One region of the Stenotrophomonas sp. YJH_SMC_40 genome, then DNA from elsewhere that is predicted to be linked to it. Evidence: predicted binding sites of a transcription regulator. Region 1 holds the regulator's gene; the other holds the start of a gene.
What was found. Region 1 encodes FliA, which starts transcription of late flagellar genes. Its sites were predicted from a motif close to TAAAGTTTNNCNNNCNNNGGCCGATAA; they were not measured.
Positions count from the first base shown of each region.

Region 1 (8,187 bases):
GCCGCCCGCCAGGTACGCACCCTGCTGGTGCTGCCGGCCAACACCAGCTTCGGCGACATGGACGAGGTGGTCCGCCGCTTCGGCGCCGCCAACCTGCAGGGCCTGGTGCTGAGCAAGCTGGACGAGACCGGCCGCTTCGGCAACGCCCTGTCAGTGGCCGTGGACCACGCCCTGCCGATCACCTGGGTGACCGATGGCCAGGACGTTCCGGAGGACCTGCACCGGGCCAGTGCGGCCAATCTCGTACTTCGCCTTGAAGATTTGCGCCGCGCGGCCGATATGCCCTGCAACCCGGAGTTGAACCATGCCGTCGCGTGAGTACGCCAAGCTGACCAAGACCTTCCCGCTGTCGGCCACCCGCAGCGAGCCGCTCGGCCCTGTGCGCACCATTGCCGTCACTGGCGGCAAGGGCGGCGTGGGCAAGACGAATGTGTCCGCCAACCTGGCGGTGGCACTGGCCGGCATGGGCAAGCGCACGCTGCTGCTGGACGCCGACCTGGGCCTGGCCAACATCGACGTGATCCTGGGGCTGAACCCGACCTTCACGCTGGCCGACCTGGTCGCCGGCCGCTGCTCGCTGGACGACGTCATCGTCGAAGGCCCGAACGGCGTGCTGGTGGTGCCGGCCGCGTCCGGCCGCCGGCACATGGCCGAGCTGGCCCCGGCCGAGCACGTCGGCCTGGTCAACGTGTTCTCCGAGCTGGAACGCGAACTGGACATCATGGTGGTGGACACCGCCGCCGGCATCACCGACGGCGTGCTGACCTTCTGCCAGGCCGCGCAGGACACCGTGGTGGTGGTCTGTGACGAGCCGGCCTCGATCACCGACGCCTACGCGCTGATCAAGGTGCTGTCGCGCGAACGCGGCGTGGACCGCATCCAGGTAGTGGCCAACATGGTGCGCGACCCCAACGAGGGCCGCGTGCTGTACGAAAAGCTGACCCGCGTCTGCGAGAAGTTCCTCGCCGATGTCTCGCTGAACTACCTGGGCTGCGTGCCGCAGGACGACTGGCTGCGCCTGTCGGTGCAGCGCCAGCAGCCGGTGGTGAAGGCCTACCCGTCCAGCCCGGCCGCGCTGGCGATCACCGAGATCGCGCGTCGCACCGCACGCTGGCAGGCGCCGACCGAACCGCGTGGCGGCGTCGAGTTCTTCCTCGAGCGCATCCTCAAGCAGCGCGGGGTGGCCGCATGAAAGGCGCAGCCCAGTACAGGGAAGTCCAGCGCTCGGCGGCCAACGAGGTCATCGCCCAGCATTCGGACCTGGTGCGGCGCATCGCCCACCACCTGGCCGCGCGGTTGCCGGCCAGCGTTGAAGTGGACGACCTGATCCAGGCCGGCATGATGGGCCTGATCGAAGCGTCGCGCAGCTACGACGCCGACCAGGGCGCCTCGTTCGAGACCTATGCCTCGATCCGCATCCGCGGTTCGATGATCGACGAGATCCGCCGTGGCGACTGGGTGCCGCGCTCGGTGCACCGCCGTGCCCGCGATGCCGCCGCCACCATCCGCCGCCTAGAACAGAGCAGCGGCCGCGCCGCCAGCGCCACCGAGGTGGCCGCCGCGATGGAGATGCCGCTGCCCGAATACCTGCGGTTGATGGAGGACGCCGCACGTGGCCAGGTGCTGAGCCTGGAGTCGCGCATCGAGGACCAGGGCGAGCTGGACACCGTCGCCCAGGGCGGCCCGACCCCGCAGCAGGTGCTGGAGCGTGGTGAATTCGGCCGTGAGCTGGGCAAGGCCATCGGCCACCTGCCCGAGCGCGAACAGCTGGTGCTCTCGCTCTACTACGAGCAGGAACTGAACCTGAAGGAGATCGGCGCGGTGCTCGGCGTGAGCGAGTCGCGGGTCTGCCAGATCCACGGCCAGGCGGTGCTGCGCCTGCGTGGCCGGCTCAAGATTTTCGAGGCGGCGGACGCCGGCCTGGAAGAATGAACATGCCCGAGGCGGCTGCCCCCGGCCGCCCGGAATGAACAACAAAGGAACTCTGCTTTGAACAAGAACATGCGCATCCTGATCGTCGATGACTTCTCGACCATGCGTCGGATCGTCAAGAACCTGCTGGGCGATCTGGGCTTCACCAATACCGCCGAAGCCGAGGACGGGCATGCCGCGCTGTCGCTGCTGCAGAGCCAGCCGTTCGATTTCGTGGTCACCGACTGGAACATGCCGGTGATGACCGGCATCGAGCTGCTGAAGGCGATCCGTGCCGATGCCAAGCTGAAGACCCTGCCAGTGCTGATGGTCACCGCCGAAGCCAAGCGCGAACAGATCATCGAAGCCGCCCAGAACGGCGTGAACGGCTACATCATCAAGCCGTTCACTGCGCAGACGCTGGAAGAGAAGCTCGGCAAGATCTTCGAACGCCTGGCGGCCAGCGCCTGATGGATACCACGGTCGACAAGAGCGCCCTCGCCCTGCGCCTGCAGGAAGCCCTGGACGCACTCGAGTCCGGTGACGAGGCCGCCTGGCGGCAGCGCATCGACGGACTGGTCGCGCTGCGTACGCAGCCGATGATGAGCGGCCTCTCGCGGCTGGCCCGCGAGCTGGGGCAGGCACTGGGTGAGCTGCCGACCGTGCCCAGCGAGGCCGGTGAGCTGGACGACGCCTGCGCACGCCTGGACCACGTGGTGGCCATGACCGAACAGGCCACGCACCGCACCCTGGACCTGGCCGAGGAATGCCGCAGCCTGACCGAACAGTTGCGTGCTGAAGGCCTGCAGCCGGGCCAGGACGCGCAGCTCGAGCGCATCCGCCACAACCTGACCGAGATCGCCCTGACCCAGAGCTACCAGGACCTGACCGGGCAGATCATCCGTCGCGTGGTCGGCATCGTCCGCCGCGTGCACGAGGGCTTCGGCGCACTCGGCCTGCCGCCGGAACAGCATCGCACCGACCCGGAACTGGCCGGGCCGGCACTGAAGGGACTGGACCGCCACGCGGTCTCGCAGAACGACGCCGACGACCTGTTGTCGGATCTGGGGCTGTAAGCATGAGCGCGGTATCCGACGACATCACTGCCGATTTCATCATCGAGGCACAGGAAATCCTGGATCGCCTGGGCGAACAGCTGGTGTCGCTGGAGCAGGCACCGCAGGACACCGAGCAGCTCAACGCGGTGTTCCGTGGATACCACACGCTCAAGGGCGGTGCCGGCTTCCTTGGCGTCACCGCGATGGTCGAACTGTGCCACGCCGCTGAAGAGGCCCTGGGCATCGCGCGTGCCGGGCAGGCGGTGCTGCAGGCCCACCACTTCGACGCCGCCCAGCAATCGCTGGACTACCTGCAGTCGATGCTGGACGCCGTGTCCTCCGGCACCGAGCCAGGCTATGCGCCGCCGGACCTGATCGCGCAGTTCGACATGAACGGTGGCACTGCCGCGCCGGTCGCTGCGGCCGCGCCTGCGGCAGCCGGCAGCGACCTGATCACCGACGACGAATTCGAGGCCCTGCTCGACCAGCTGCATGGCGGCAACGCACCGACCGCGGTCGCGCCGCCCAGGAAGGCCGACGACGGCCTGATCAGCGAAGACGAGTTCGAAGCGCTGCTGGACCAGCTGCACGGCGGCGCTGCGCCAGGCGCGAAGCCTGCTGCCACCGTCGCGGCGGCACCTGCCGCTGCACCGCGCCCGGCGCCCGTACCGGCGCCCGCCGCCAAGCCGGCGGCCAAGCCGATGGCCGAGGCCGAGCACACCGTGCGCGTGGACACCAAGCGCCTGGATGCGATCGTCAACCTGATCGGCGAACTGGTGCTTTCCCGCAACCGCCTGAAGACCCTGCGTGCACGCCTGCGCGACGAGGAGCTGGACCGCGCCGTATCGACGCTGGACATCGCCACTGCCCGCCTGCAGTCGGCGGTGATGCGTACCCGCATGCAGCCGGTGGGCAAGGTGTTCTCGCGCTTCCCCAAGGTCGCCCGCGACGTCGCCCGCTCGCTGAAGAAGGAAGTGGACCTGGAGCTGGTCGGCGCCGAAACCGAACTCGACCGCAACCTGGTCGAAGCACTGGCCGATCCGCTGGTGCACCTGGTCCGCAACGCCATCGACCATGGCGTGGAAATGCCCGACCTGCGCGAAGCACAAGGCAAGCCGCGGATGGGCCATGTACGCCTGTCGGCGCAGCAGGAAGGCGACTACGTCAGCATCGAGGTGCAGGACGATGGCGCCGGCATCGACCCGGAGAAGCTGCGCGCGAAGGCGCGTGAGAAAGGCCTGATCGATCCGGAAGCCGCCGCCCGCCTGAGCAGCGAGGAATGCCTGCACCTGGTGTTCCTGCCCGGCTTCTCGACCAAGCAGCAGGTCACCGACATCTCCGGCCGTGGCGTCGGCATGGACGTGGTGCAGTCGCGCATCCGCGAACTGAGCGGCCAGATCCAGATCCAGTCGGAACTGGGTCGTGGCAGCCGCTTCCTGATCCGCGTGCCGCTCACCCTCGCGATCCTGCCGACCCTGCTGGTGCAGGCCGGCGAGGACGTCTACGCGCTACCGCTGGCACGCGTGATGGAAGTGCTGCACGCGCCGCGCACCTCGCTGGGCTGGTTCGATGGCCGCGCCGTGCTTGATCGCCGCTCGCACACCCTGCCGCTGGTCGACCTGCGCCAGTGGCTGGATGTGACGCCGGCCGCGTCAACCCTGCTGACCATCGTGGTGCTGCAGGCCGGCGAAGCGCGCTTCGGCCTGGTCGTGGACCAGGTGCGCGGGCGCGAGGAAGTGGTCATCAAGCCACTGCCAAAAGCCCTGCGCGGCCTGCGCGGTTATGCCGGTGCAACGTTGATCGGCGATGGTCGCATGGCACTGATCCTGGACGTGGACGGCATACGCTGAACGCCGCCGGGCAAGGCCCGGCGACCCGAAAACTGTGACTACCGTCTGTACGCATTCTCCCGGTGTCTCAAGTCCCATTCATACAAGCCGATACCGGAACCATGGATAGACTCAGCCTCATTGGACTCTTTCTCGCCCTGGCCTCGCTGGTCGGTGGCAGCATCCTCAAGGGCGCCGGCCTGGCGTCGCTGTGGTCGCCTGCGGCGTTCGTGATCGTCATCGTCGGTACCGTTGCCGCGATCCTGCTTCACACCTCGCCGGCGGTGTTCAAGCATGCGTTCAAGATCGTGCGCTGGGTCGTGCGCCCGCCGCACAGCGATCGCCGCGAACTGATCCAGCAGATCGTCGAGTGGAGCAACATCGCCCGCCGCCAGGGCCTGCTGGGCCTGGAATCGCAGGTGGAAGCGCAGCAGGACCCGTTCCTGCGCAAGGGCCTGCAGCTGCTGGTGGACGGCGTTGAACCCGAATCGATGCGTCACATGCTGGAGATCGAACTGGGCAGCCAGGAGCACCAGGACCAGGCCGGCGCCAAGGTCTTCGAAGCGATGGGCATCTACGCGCCCACGCTCGGCATCATCGGTGCCGTTCTCGGCCTGATCGCGGTGATGAAGAACCTGGCCGACCCGAGCAAACTCGGCCACGGCATCGCCGCCGCGTTCACCGCCACCATCTACGGCATCGCCTCGGCCAATCTGCTGTTCCTGCCGATCGCCGCCAAGCTCAAGAGCGTGATCTCGCACAACACCCGCGACCGCGAAATGGTCATTGAAGGCCTGATTTCGATCGCCCAGGGCGAGAACCCGCGCAACATCGAAACCAACCTCTCCGGCTTCCTGCACTGACATGGCCCGCCGCAAGCACCACGAAGAGCACGCCAACCATGAAGCATGGGCGATCCCCTATGCCGACCTGATGACGTTGCTGCTCGCCTTCTTCGTGGTCATGTACGCGATCTCCTCGGTCAACGAGGGCAAGTACCGGATCATGGCCGACGCGCTCACCGATGCCTTCGGCGGCGCACCGCGCACCATCAACCCGGTGCAGGTGGGTAACAAGCAGGTGCAGGGTGGCGGCTGGGACAGCCCCTCGGTGATCAAGTCCGGCACCAAGATCGGCCCCTCCGCGCCCGCGCCGTCGCACGACCCGACCCTGCTGCCGTCGATGGCCTCGCAGATGCGCATGCCGGTCTCCGTGCACAACCAGGAACAGATCGCCCGTGCCGAGCGCCAGCTCAACAGCATCGCCGACCGCCTCACCGCCGCACTGGCGCCGCTGATCGACCGCGGCATGATCAGCGTGCGCCGCACCGAGTTGTGGATCGAAGTGGAGATCAACAGCGACATCCTGTTCCCCACCGGCTCGGCCGCGCTGGACGTGCATGCACGGCAGACGCTGGCCAGCCTGGCCGAGGTGCTGCGTGACGTGCCCAACAGCGTGCGCGTGGAAGGCCATACCGACAACGTGCCGATCGCCACCGCCACCTTCCCTTCGAACTGGGAACTGTCGGCCGGACGCGCCGCCAGCGTGGTGCACCTGTTCGCCGACCAGGGCGTGCAGCCATCACGGCTGGCGATGGTTGGCTATGGCCAGTTCCGTCCGCGCGAAGAGAACGACAGCGCGCAGGGGCGCAACCGCAACCGCCGGGTGATGGTCATCATCCTGGCCGACACCTCGCATTCGGTGGATCCGCTTGGCCAGCGCCTCAATGCGGCCACCGGCGCCGTCGACGACAGCACCACCGAACAGGCCGCCGCAACTCCGGCCACCGCCCCCACCTCCCCCATCGCACCGGTGAAGTTGCCGCCGGTGCCGGCTGGCAGCCGCGTCGGCGCCGCCGTTCCCCCGGCAATGAAGGAGTAAACCGATGCGCATCTGGGCAGTCGCCAACCAGAAGGGCGGAGTCGGCAAGACCACCACCACCCTCGCCCTCGGCCGCGGCCTGGCCGCGCTTGGCCATCGCGTGCTGCTGATCGACCTCGATCCGCATGCCTCGCTCAGCCGCGCCTTCGGCGTGCCGGTGGATCCGCCGCCGGCGGGCGTGCTGGAACTGTTCGGCGCCCCGCCGGCCGATCTTTCCAGCCTGTGCCATGCCAGCAGCATCCACGGCCTGGACTACGTCTGCGCGCAGTCGGCGCTGGCCACGCTGGAGCGCCGCAGCGCCAACCAGCCCGGCCTCGGCCTGGCCCTGCAGAACGCACTGGCGCGTCACCAGGGCCAGCACGACTACATCCTGCTGGACTGTGCCCCCACCCTTGGCCTGTTGATGATCAACGCACTGGCCGCTGCCGACCGCCTGATCATTCCCACCCAGGCCGAGCCGCTGGCCCTGCATGGCCTGGACGGCATGGTCCGCACCGGCGAGATGGTCGAGCGCTCGCGCCGCCGCCCGCTGCCGATCTCGATCCTGCCGACCCTGTTCGACCGCCGCACCCGCGCCGGCAACGAGTCGCTGCGCACGATGCAGGATCGCCACGGCACCCGCGTCTGGGAAGACGCCATTCCGATCGACACCCGCATCAGCAATGCCGCAGGCCTGACCCTGCCCAGCGTTGGTGAGGACTACCCGGGCCGCGGCCTGGCCGCCTATCGCCGCGCACTGAACTGGATCCTCGTTGAGGATGCCCGTGCCCTGGAGCAGGCCGCATGAACAGCACCGGCGTACTGGACGACTACCTGGACGAACTGCTGGGCGAAGCGATCGCCCCGGCGGCCGTCGTGCTGCCAACGCCGGACAGCGCCGCCCCGGCTCCGGACAGCACATCGGAACCGGAACGCGAGCCGACCTGGGATGACCTGCCGGCCGAGGTGATCTACGAAACCGACACCGTCGCCGCGGAGCCTGCCGTGGACAACGCCACGCTCGAAGCCGCCTTCGAGGCGGCCACAACGGCCGAGCGCGAGCCCACCTGGGACGATCTGCCCGCTGAAGTGATCTATGAGACGGACGCTGTTGCCGTTGCCCCTGCACAGGACGACGCAGCACTGGAAGCCGCCTTCGAGGCCGCCGCAATGCCGGTCGCCGCTCCCGAGCGCGAACCGACCTGGGATGACCTGCCTGACGAGGTGATCCACGAGACGGCCCCGGCCAAGGCCGGCCCGGAGCCCACCTGGGACGACCTGCCCGACGAAGTGATCTACGAGACCGACGCGGCCGACAGCCATCAGCTCGCCCACACTGACAGCCCCGGTCTGCAGGCTGCGTTCGAAGCCGCTGCTGGTGGCGAGGATGTCCCCACGCCGCCACCGGCCGTGGTTGCGCCCCCGGCACCGCGCCCTGCACCCGCGCCCGCCCCGGCCGCGCGTGCTGCCGCCGCGCCGCCGCCCCGCGTCGCCCTGGATGCCCCGGCCACCAACCGTCCCGGTACCTG
Region 1 covers NZ_JCAFRX010000014.1:5,700-13,886, reverse strand. Annotated here, with positions in the region: gene flhF (flagellar biosynthesis GTPase FlhF) at 1-318, shown strand, start outside; gene AC5P6X_RS20050 (MinD/ParA family ATP-binding protein) at 305-1,192, shown strand; gene AC5P6X_RS20045 (RNA polymerase sigma factor FliA) at 1,189-1,932, shown strand; gene cheY (chemotaxis response regulator CheY) at 1,990-2,382, shown strand; gene AC5P6X_RS20035 (protein phosphatase CheZ) at 2,382-2,987, shown strand; gene AC5P6X_RS20030 (chemotaxis protein CheA) at 2,990-4,819, shown strand; gene AC5P6X_RS20025 (flagellar motor protein) at 4,921-5,661, shown strand; gene motD (flagellar motor protein MotD) at 5,663-6,679, shown strand; gene AC5P6X_RS20015 (ParA family protein) at 6,684-7,466, shown strand; gene AC5P6X_RS20010 (chemotaxis protein CheW) at 7,463-8,187, shown strand, end outside.

Region 2 (8,187 bases), on a different contig from region 1:
CCACAACTTCGTGCTGACCAAGTATCTGAACACCGATGCGGTCGACTTCCAGAAGACCTTCGACGAAGCGCTGGCCTTCGGCGAATACGTGCAGCCGATGAAGTCCGACGTGGCCGGCATCCTGCACGACCTGCGCAAGCAGGGTAAGCGCGTGCTGTTCGAAGGCGCGCAGGGCGCGCTGCTGGACATCGACCACGGCACCTACCCGTACGTCACCAGCTCCAACACCACCGTCGGTGGCGCGCTGGCCGGTTCCGGCGTCGGCGCCGATTCGATCGACTACGTGCTGGGCATCGCCAAGGCTTACGCCACCCGCGTCGGCGGTGGCCCGTTCCCGACCGAGCTGGACGACGAAGTCGGCCAGGGCATCCGTGACCGCGGCGCCGAGTATGGTGCGTCGACCGGCCGTCCGCGTCGTTGTGGCTGGATGGACATCGTCGCGCTGAAGCGTGCCGTGGCCATCAACGGCATCAGCGGCCTGTGCATCACCAAGCTGGACGTGCTGGACGGCATGGAAAAGCTGAAGGTCTGCATCGCCTACGAATACAACGGCAAGCGCACCGAGTACGCGCCGCTGGACGCGCAGGGCTGGGAAGAGTGCACGCCGGTGTACCTGGAGTTCCCGGGCTGGAGCGAGAACACCCACGGCATCACCAACTGGGACGACCTGCCGCCGGCTGCGCGCGCCTACCTGCGTTCGCTGGAAGAGCTGGCCGGCTGCCCGATCAGCATCGTCTCCACCGGCCCGGACCGCGACCACACCATGGTCCTGCAGGATCCGTTTGCCTGAGGTAACGCCGGGCGCTGCCCGGCGTAGGTGACAGGAAAAGCCCCGCGCAAGCGGGGCTTTTTCGTTACTGTGTCAGCGGGGTCGGCGAGGAAGCAAAGCGATGACCAGGATGTCAGCGTGAAGGGCGAAACGGCCGTGCGGATCACCCTGTGGGTGTTGTGGAGCCTGTGGGGCATCGCCTGCCTGGTACTGGTGCTGGGCGCGGCAGCCAATACCCTGGCTTCGCGCACGCAGACGGTGCCGTTGGTGCTGAGCCCTGGCGCAACCGCCCAGATCACCGTCTACCGCCTCATCGATGATCAACTGCGGCTGCGCCTGCGCTATGCCGCGGACGGTACGGACGCTGACCCCGAGGTGCTGCTGCGCATCGAAACTCCGACCGATCATGGAGACTTCCGCGCAGGGGAGCGTTCGGGAGTGGCCGGACAGGGCATCAATCGTGGGCTGGCTTCGGTTGAGTCCAGCGGCCTCATGGCGTCCTACTTCGGCTATGGTCGCGGCGATGCATTGCCACGCGGCCGCTCATGGGTGCGGCTAACCGTGCTGGAGGTGGACCCGGCGCTGGCCGATCGCGCGGCCACCGTCGAGCTGCAGCCGCCACTGGACCTGTTGAAGCTGACTGACCTGGATTATGTCTGGTTGTGGCCGTTCTTCTTCTGGAAAGTGGCGGCACTGCTCCTGCTGATTCCAGGAGCTGCCTTGGCGGTGTTCACGTTCACTTTGCGGCGCTGGCAGCACCGGGCTTCGAAGCAGGCGGATTCAGCAGTGGATACGGATTGATCGATTCCCCCTTCCACCACTGCTTCTCCGGCCCCAGCACGTGCACTTCAAAGTGCAGATGCGGAGCCTCGGCACTGGCGTTGCCGGTGCTGCCGACATAGCCGAGGACGTCTCCGCGCTTGATCACCTGCTTCTCCGCCAGGCCATCGGCGTAGCGCTGCAGATGCGCGTAGTAGTAGCACCAGCGGCCACTGGGCTCGAACTGGTAGATCGTCAGGCCACCGCGCTCGCTGTTGAACAGTTTTTCCACCGTGCCATCGGCCACTGCCAGCACCGGCGTACCGGCGGTGGCCATGATGTCGATGGCATCGTGCACGCGGCCTTCGCTACGCGCATCGGTGAACGTGTCGCGCAGCTGGGAGGCCAGGACGCCCTGTACCGGCAGCAGCAGACCCGACGGCGCATCCGCAGTCCGCGCGGCTGACGGTGCGGTGGCGGCGGGGGCAGGGGCCGTGTCGAGCGGCGCTACCGATCCCTTGGCCGGCGCCACAGCGGCTGCCGGTTGTGCTTCCGGCAGCGAGGCGGCTACCGGCTCGCCTGCATCGCGGCGCAGCCACCAGCCGGCCCCCAGTCCCAGCAGCACGCCCAGCACGATCAGCTGCGAAAGACGCATCGGCTCACTCCTGCATCACCACGGGGACGGAGGTATCCACCGCATCGGCCACGCGCAGCGCATCCCAGTTGGTCATGCGCACGCAACCATGTGACTCGGTCTTGCCGACATGGCCGGGCTCGGGCGTGCCATGCAGGCCGTAGTGTGGCTTGGACAGGTCGATCCAGACCCGGCCGACTGGATTGTTCGGGCCCGGCGGCAGTGTCGCCTTCTTTTCGCCCTTGCGCGCATCCCAGAACAGCTTGGGGTTGTAGTGGAACGGCGGGTCGCGATACACGCCCAGGATCTTCCATTCGCCGATCGGCAGCGGATCATGCTGGCTGCCGGAGGAAACCGGCACCTGAGCGATCACCTTGCCTTGCGCATCCAGCAACTGCAGGCTGGAATCGGACTTGTCGACGACCACCTTGGCCGCCTTCGGTAGCGGCGATGGTGCGATATTGGGCACCTGGATGCGGTTGCCCGCCTTGCTCAGATCCACGCCCGGATTGAGCAGCTTCAACAGCTCAGGGGATGCGTGGAAGCGTTCGCCCAGCGACTCTTCGACGTTGTTGAAGCCCAGCGATTTCAGTTTGGCCTGTGCGGCGGGGCCCTTCGGCACCGCCTGGAACGGCCCGGCGACATCCTCGCTGGTCAGCGTGTAGCTGGCCAGGGGGGTGACCGTATCAGCCTGCAGGGCCTGCCAGGTCGCGTCGTCCAGTTCACCGGTGACGGTCAGGCCGTGCGCCGCCTGGAAACCCGACACCGCGCGCCGCTGGTTGCTGCCCACTTCACCGTCGATCTGGCCGGGCGAGAAATTCGCGCGATCCAGCAGCACCTGGGCATGCAGGGCGGAACGTGCTGCGGTGTCCGGTCCGGCCTTCTCGGCGATGGGGGCGGGCAGTCCAGGCGGCGGTGCCTGCGCGAACGCCGGCGATGCCAGCAGCGAGAGAGCGAGCAGGGTGGATCGGTACACGGGTAATGGCATTGGGAACTCCAGCAGATGACGCCACCACCTTGCCTGCAGGCCGCGCCGAGCCGCCGTGAAAGAGATCTGACGTCTGCATGAGCAGTCGGGTCGTTGCGCCACCGTCCCCGCGCGGGTGCCGCCGGCCAAGGGCTCACCAAGGTGAATGGTGCCCCACGCCATTGGCGGTTGGCGATCAAGATTGCCTGGCGGGCCGCCGATAACGCCACATCCCCCCGTTTTGGATGTACCGATGAACTACTTGAGGAATGTCAGGGTTGCCTGGCGTCTTGGGCTGGGCTTTGGCCTGTTGCTGCTGTTGGTTGCGGCCGTGGTGGCCACCGGCGCCACCGCCAGTGTCGTGCAGAAGCGCGCGATGCAGCAGGTGGTCGATGTCAGCGTGGCCAAGGTGCGCCTGCTCTCGCAGATGCTCGATGCCAACAACCAGATGATGGTCGTTCGCCGCGAGATGCTGATCCGCCAGGGCGATGACCGTGGCCATGATGAGCAGCGCATCGCCGATCTGGTCAAGCGCTATGAGGCCAGTTGGACCGCCTACCAGGCGCTGCCCAGCGACGCCGAGGGCAAGGCCATTGCCGAAACCATCGCCGCCAAGCGTGCCATCGCGCGTCCGCTCAACAAGCAGACCAGCGAACTGATGGAGCAGGGCGACTACCCGGGCGCCGTGGCGCTGACCCTGGGCCCGGTGCAGGAAGCCGCCAACGGCTGGAACAAGGCGCTGTCCGATGGCGTGGACTTCGAAGAGAAGGAAAGCCGTGAGGCGGCCGCCGAGGCGATCCGCCTGGGCGAGCGCAGCCTGCTGCAGTTGCTGGTGCTGGGCGGCGTCGCGCTGCTGGTGGGCATCGCCGCCTCGGTGATGATCGGGCGCAGCCTGACCGGCCCGCTGGCCCGCGCGGTGAACCTGGCCGAGCGCCTGTCCAAGGGCCAGCTGGATCAGGAGTTCCGCCTCGGCGGCCGTGACGAACTGACCCAGCTGGGCGAGGCGATGGCCAGCGTGCGCCAGAGTGTGCAGGCGGCGATCGGCGCGCAGCTGCAGATGGCCGAACAGCACGAGGAGGGTGCGATCCGCTACCGCATGGACGCCAGCGCCTTCCCCGGTGATTTCGGCCGCATGGTGCAGGCCACCAACAGCCTGGTCGAATCGCACGTGCAGGTGGAACTGCTGATGGCCGAAGTGATGCAGCGTTACGCCATCGGTGACCTCAGCCGCGACCTGCCGGACTACCCGGGCGAGAAGGGGACGCTGACCCGCACTCTGGCCGCAGTGAAGCAGAGCCTGATGGCGATCAACGCGCAGATCGATGCACTGGCCCGGGCCGCGCGCGCCGGTGATTTCAGCATGCGTGGCGATGCTGCTGCGTTCCAGTTCCAGTTCAAGGCGATGGTCGAGCACCTCAACGGCATGATGGCCAGTTCGCAGGCCAGCATCGCTGATGTCTCCGATGTGCTGCGTGCGATCTCGCACGGCGACCTGACTGCACGCATGGACGGCGAGTACGACGGTGTATTCGCCCGCATGCGTGACGACGCCAACACCACCACCGCGCAGCTGACCGGCATCGTACGTGGCATCCAGGTGGCCGCCGACAGCATCAACAACGCGGCGCAGGAACTGGCCGCCGGCAACAACGACCTGTCGCGCCGCACCGAGCAGCAGGCCGCCAACCTGGAAGAAGCCGCCGCATCGATGGAGGAACTGACCTCGACTGTGCGCCAGAATGCCGAGCTCGCTCGTCAGGCCGACAGTGAAGCGCACGCCGCCGGTGCCGCCGTACGCGAAACCGAGCAGGCGATGGCGCAGATGGCGTCGGTGATGAGTGAGATCGATCAGTCCTCGGCACGCATCTCGGAAATCTCCACCGTGATCGACGGCATCGCGTTCCAGACCAACATCCTGGCGCTGAATGCTGCGGTTGAAGCCGCGCGTGCAGGTGAGCAGGGCCGTGGTTTTGCCGTGGTCGCCAGCGAGGTACGCACGCTCGCACAGCGTGCCGGTGTCGCCGCCAAGGAGATCAAGGAGCTGATCGAAGACGCCGCTGCCAAGGTGAAGAGCGGCCTGGCGGTGACCGTTGAATCGGAAGCCGCGATCGCCCGCGTGGCCCAGGCCAGCTCGCGCACCACGCAGCTGATGAGCGACATCGCAGCGGCCAGCAAGGAACAGGCCGCCGGTATCGAGCAGGTCAACCAGGTGGTGGTGCAGATGGACCAGGTGACCCAGCAGAACGCTGCGCTGGTGGAAGAAGCCACTGCCGCCAGCCGCGCGCTGGAAGAACAGGCGCATGCGCTGACCACGTCGGTGGCGGTGTTCAAGGTGGAGCAGGGCGCGCGCATGCCCATCGTGCCTGCGCAGGCGGCGTAAGCAACCTGCGACTGGATGTTGGATGACGCCCTGCATCGCGATGCCCCGCATGCAGGGCACCGCATGCACGCCACCGGTCGGTGCCGCTGGCTAGCGGCCGCGCGCGGCGCGTTCGATCAGCCAGCCCGCTGCGTACAGCAACAGCAGTGTTGGCGGAACCAGTACTGCATACGCGGTCGACCAGGGTTTGCGGTACAGCAGGCTGCCTGCGCCGATGGCATCGAGTGCAGCAGACTGCAGGGTGATGGGGAGCGACATCAGGATATAGGCCCCCTTCGGGTCCGCATCCGACTGCGCGCCGTGAACCAGCCATGCGGTCAACAGCAGGTAGACCACGCAAAGCGCAAGACCGGTCCAGCTCAGTAATCGCCGCATCTTCATCCGCACGCCTCCGTTCAACGGACGTCGAAGTGAGCCTGCAGAGGCAGGCTCACATTCCGCAGCAGATCCCTGACCACCACCTGCGCAGTCCACGTGCCTTTCGGATCACTGGCCTCGGCCACGAACTTCAGGTGCAGGTTGGTCATGTACAACAGGGTTGGCGGGCCGGGCAGGGCAGCGGTGAAACAGGGAACATCGCGTTCGTCGATGCTGGTAGTGCCGTCCGGGCGCAGCATGCGCAGATCGCAGTGCACCTTGGGTACGCGGTTCTCATCCAGTTGCGGGTTGGACAGGAATGTCAGCAGGAACAATTCACCGCCCGGGTGGACTTCGTCGGCCTGGGTAAAACCGGGAGTGGTCTCTGGTGGGGTTTCCCACTTGGCCCGCCAGTCGGCATCGGAGGTGACCAGCAGCGATGCCGCAAAGCCACCGCTGGATTTCATGGCATCGGTCTCCGGCATCGCCTTGCCTGCCCCGTTTATCCAGCCATCGTTGGCGGAACTGTTCAGTGGCAGCATCATGACCATCATGGCCAGCGCGTAGGTCCATCGCATCAGAGGCTCTCATTGGCAGCCGCGTCCCGCGGCAGAGCGGGGAGTATCGCTCAACCTTGACCGGCAAAGCAGCAGGAGAGCCGGAGCGAAGGTTCCGCTGCCTGCCGATGTGGGCGATGCTTGCCAGCAAAGGAGGTGACATGGGAATCGGGAGCGAGGAAAAGCCGGGCTGTGATTCAGCATCACCCACGCCGCAGCACGTGCTGATGCTGCCCGGGCTGGATGGCTCCGGCAGGCTGTCGATCCCGTTTCTGTCAGCACTCCAGGCTAATAGGCTGACGACGCAGGCGATTACGCTGCCTGCGCAGGGAGGGCAGGATCACGCCACGCTGGCCCAACGGCTGTGGTCGCAGCTGCCCGGCCATCCCTTCATCCTGCTTGCCGAGTCCTTCTCGGGCCCGTTGGCGGTTGAACTGACCACGCGACAGCCCGCCGGGCTGCGCGGACTGGTGCTTGCCGCGACCTTTGCGCGTCGGCCGGTGCCATTGCCGGCAGCCAGCGCAGCCCTGCTGACGCCGACCTGGCCTCTGCCTCCCGTGGCGTTGCTGGCGGGCCTGCTGCTGGGGTGGTGGCGCACCCGCGAGCACCTGTCGATGCTGCGCGATGCGCTGGCCCGGATTCCGGCGGCCACACTGCGGCGACGCGCCGCAGCGACCCTGCGCGTCGACGTACGCGCATTGCTGCCGGCAATCGACGTGCCGACGCTGTGCCTGCACGCGTGCCATGACCGCCTGCTGTGGCCGCCCAGCGTGGCAGAACTGCAGGCCCTTTTGCCGGATGCCCGGCATGTTTCGCTGGAAGGGCCGCATCTGCTGCTGCAGGCACGCGCTGACGCAGCCGCAGCCGAAGTTGCCGCGTGGATGAGGACGCTGTCGCCCTGATCGAAGGACTCAGCCGCGCGCGCGGGTACGCGCGGCCTTCTTCGCTGCCACCTTGCGCACGGTCTTCTTCGCCGCACGTGTCTTCGCCGCCTTCTTCGCTGCAGCACTGCGCGAGGCGGCTGTACCGGCCTTCTTGGCCGCTGTCTTCTTTGCGGTCTTCTTTGTGGCTGTCTTGCGAGCCGGTGCCTTCTTTGCCGCCACCTTCCTGGCTGTCGTCTTCTTCGCAGGGGCCTTCTTCGCCGCCGTCGCCTTGGTCGTGGCCTTCTTTGTGCCCGACTTTCTGGCAGGCGCCCTCTTGGCAGCCTTCTTGCTGGTCGCCTTCTTCGTACCCTTGCGCGCGCTGCCGCTACGCTTGCCACCACCATCCTGCTTGTTCACGGTCGCCCAGGCAATGCGCTCGGCGGTGCCTTCGCTGGCACCGCGCTCGCGCTCGCTTTCCTCGATGTGCTCGGCCTGGCGCTTCTGTTTATCGGAGTATGCGGATTTGTCACCACGGGGCATGACAGTTCTCCTGGTGTTGTAGTCAGGCCAGCAGGCGCAGCTTGGGTTCGCGCGCCCACTGGCGGGTGGCGGCCGCCGCCAGGAATGCCTTGGCGTCTTCCGCTTCGACGATGCCGGCGTCGTTGCCGACCCTTGCCGCCTTCAGCAGCGTCTGGCCGCCCGCATCGCTGGCGATGGCCTTCAGGTGCGCCCACGCCTGGCTGACGAATTCGATGGCTGCACTCTCTTTCGACAAGGCCTTCGCCGCTTCCGGGCTGAGCACCACGGCTACTGCATCGAACACGGCCGACGGGGTGCCCGCCAGTTGCCCATCCGCCGCCTGCAGCGCGCCATCGCTGAGCGTGGCGCCACCCACTCTGGG
Region 2 covers NZ_JCAFRX010000011.1:39,859-48,045, reverse strand. Annotated here, with positions in the region: gene AC5P6X_RS18625 (adenylosuccinate synthase) at 1-790, shown strand, start outside; gene AC5P6X_RS18620 (hypothetical protein) at 908-1,570, shown strand; gene AC5P6X_RS18615 (M23 family metallopeptidase) at 1,506-2,183, opposite strand; gene AC5P6X_RS18610 (L,D-transpeptidase family protein) at 2,188-3,150, opposite strand; gene AC5P6X_RS18605 (methyl-accepting chemotaxis protein) at 3,383-5,509, shown strand; gene AC5P6X_RS18600 (hypothetical protein) at 5,600-5,890, opposite strand; gene AC5P6X_RS18595 (hypothetical protein) at 5,905-6,444, opposite strand; gene AC5P6X_RS18590 (alpha/beta fold hydrolase) at 6,585-7,325, shown strand; gene AC5P6X_RS18585 (hypothetical protein) at 7,335-7,826, opposite strand; gene AC5P6X_RS18580 (catalase) at 7,849-8,187, opposite strand, start outside.
Region 2: AC5P6X_RS18605 (methyl-accepting chemotaxis protein) is a predicted target of FliA. The motif match lies at 3,327-3,353, and genes of this name have one in related genera.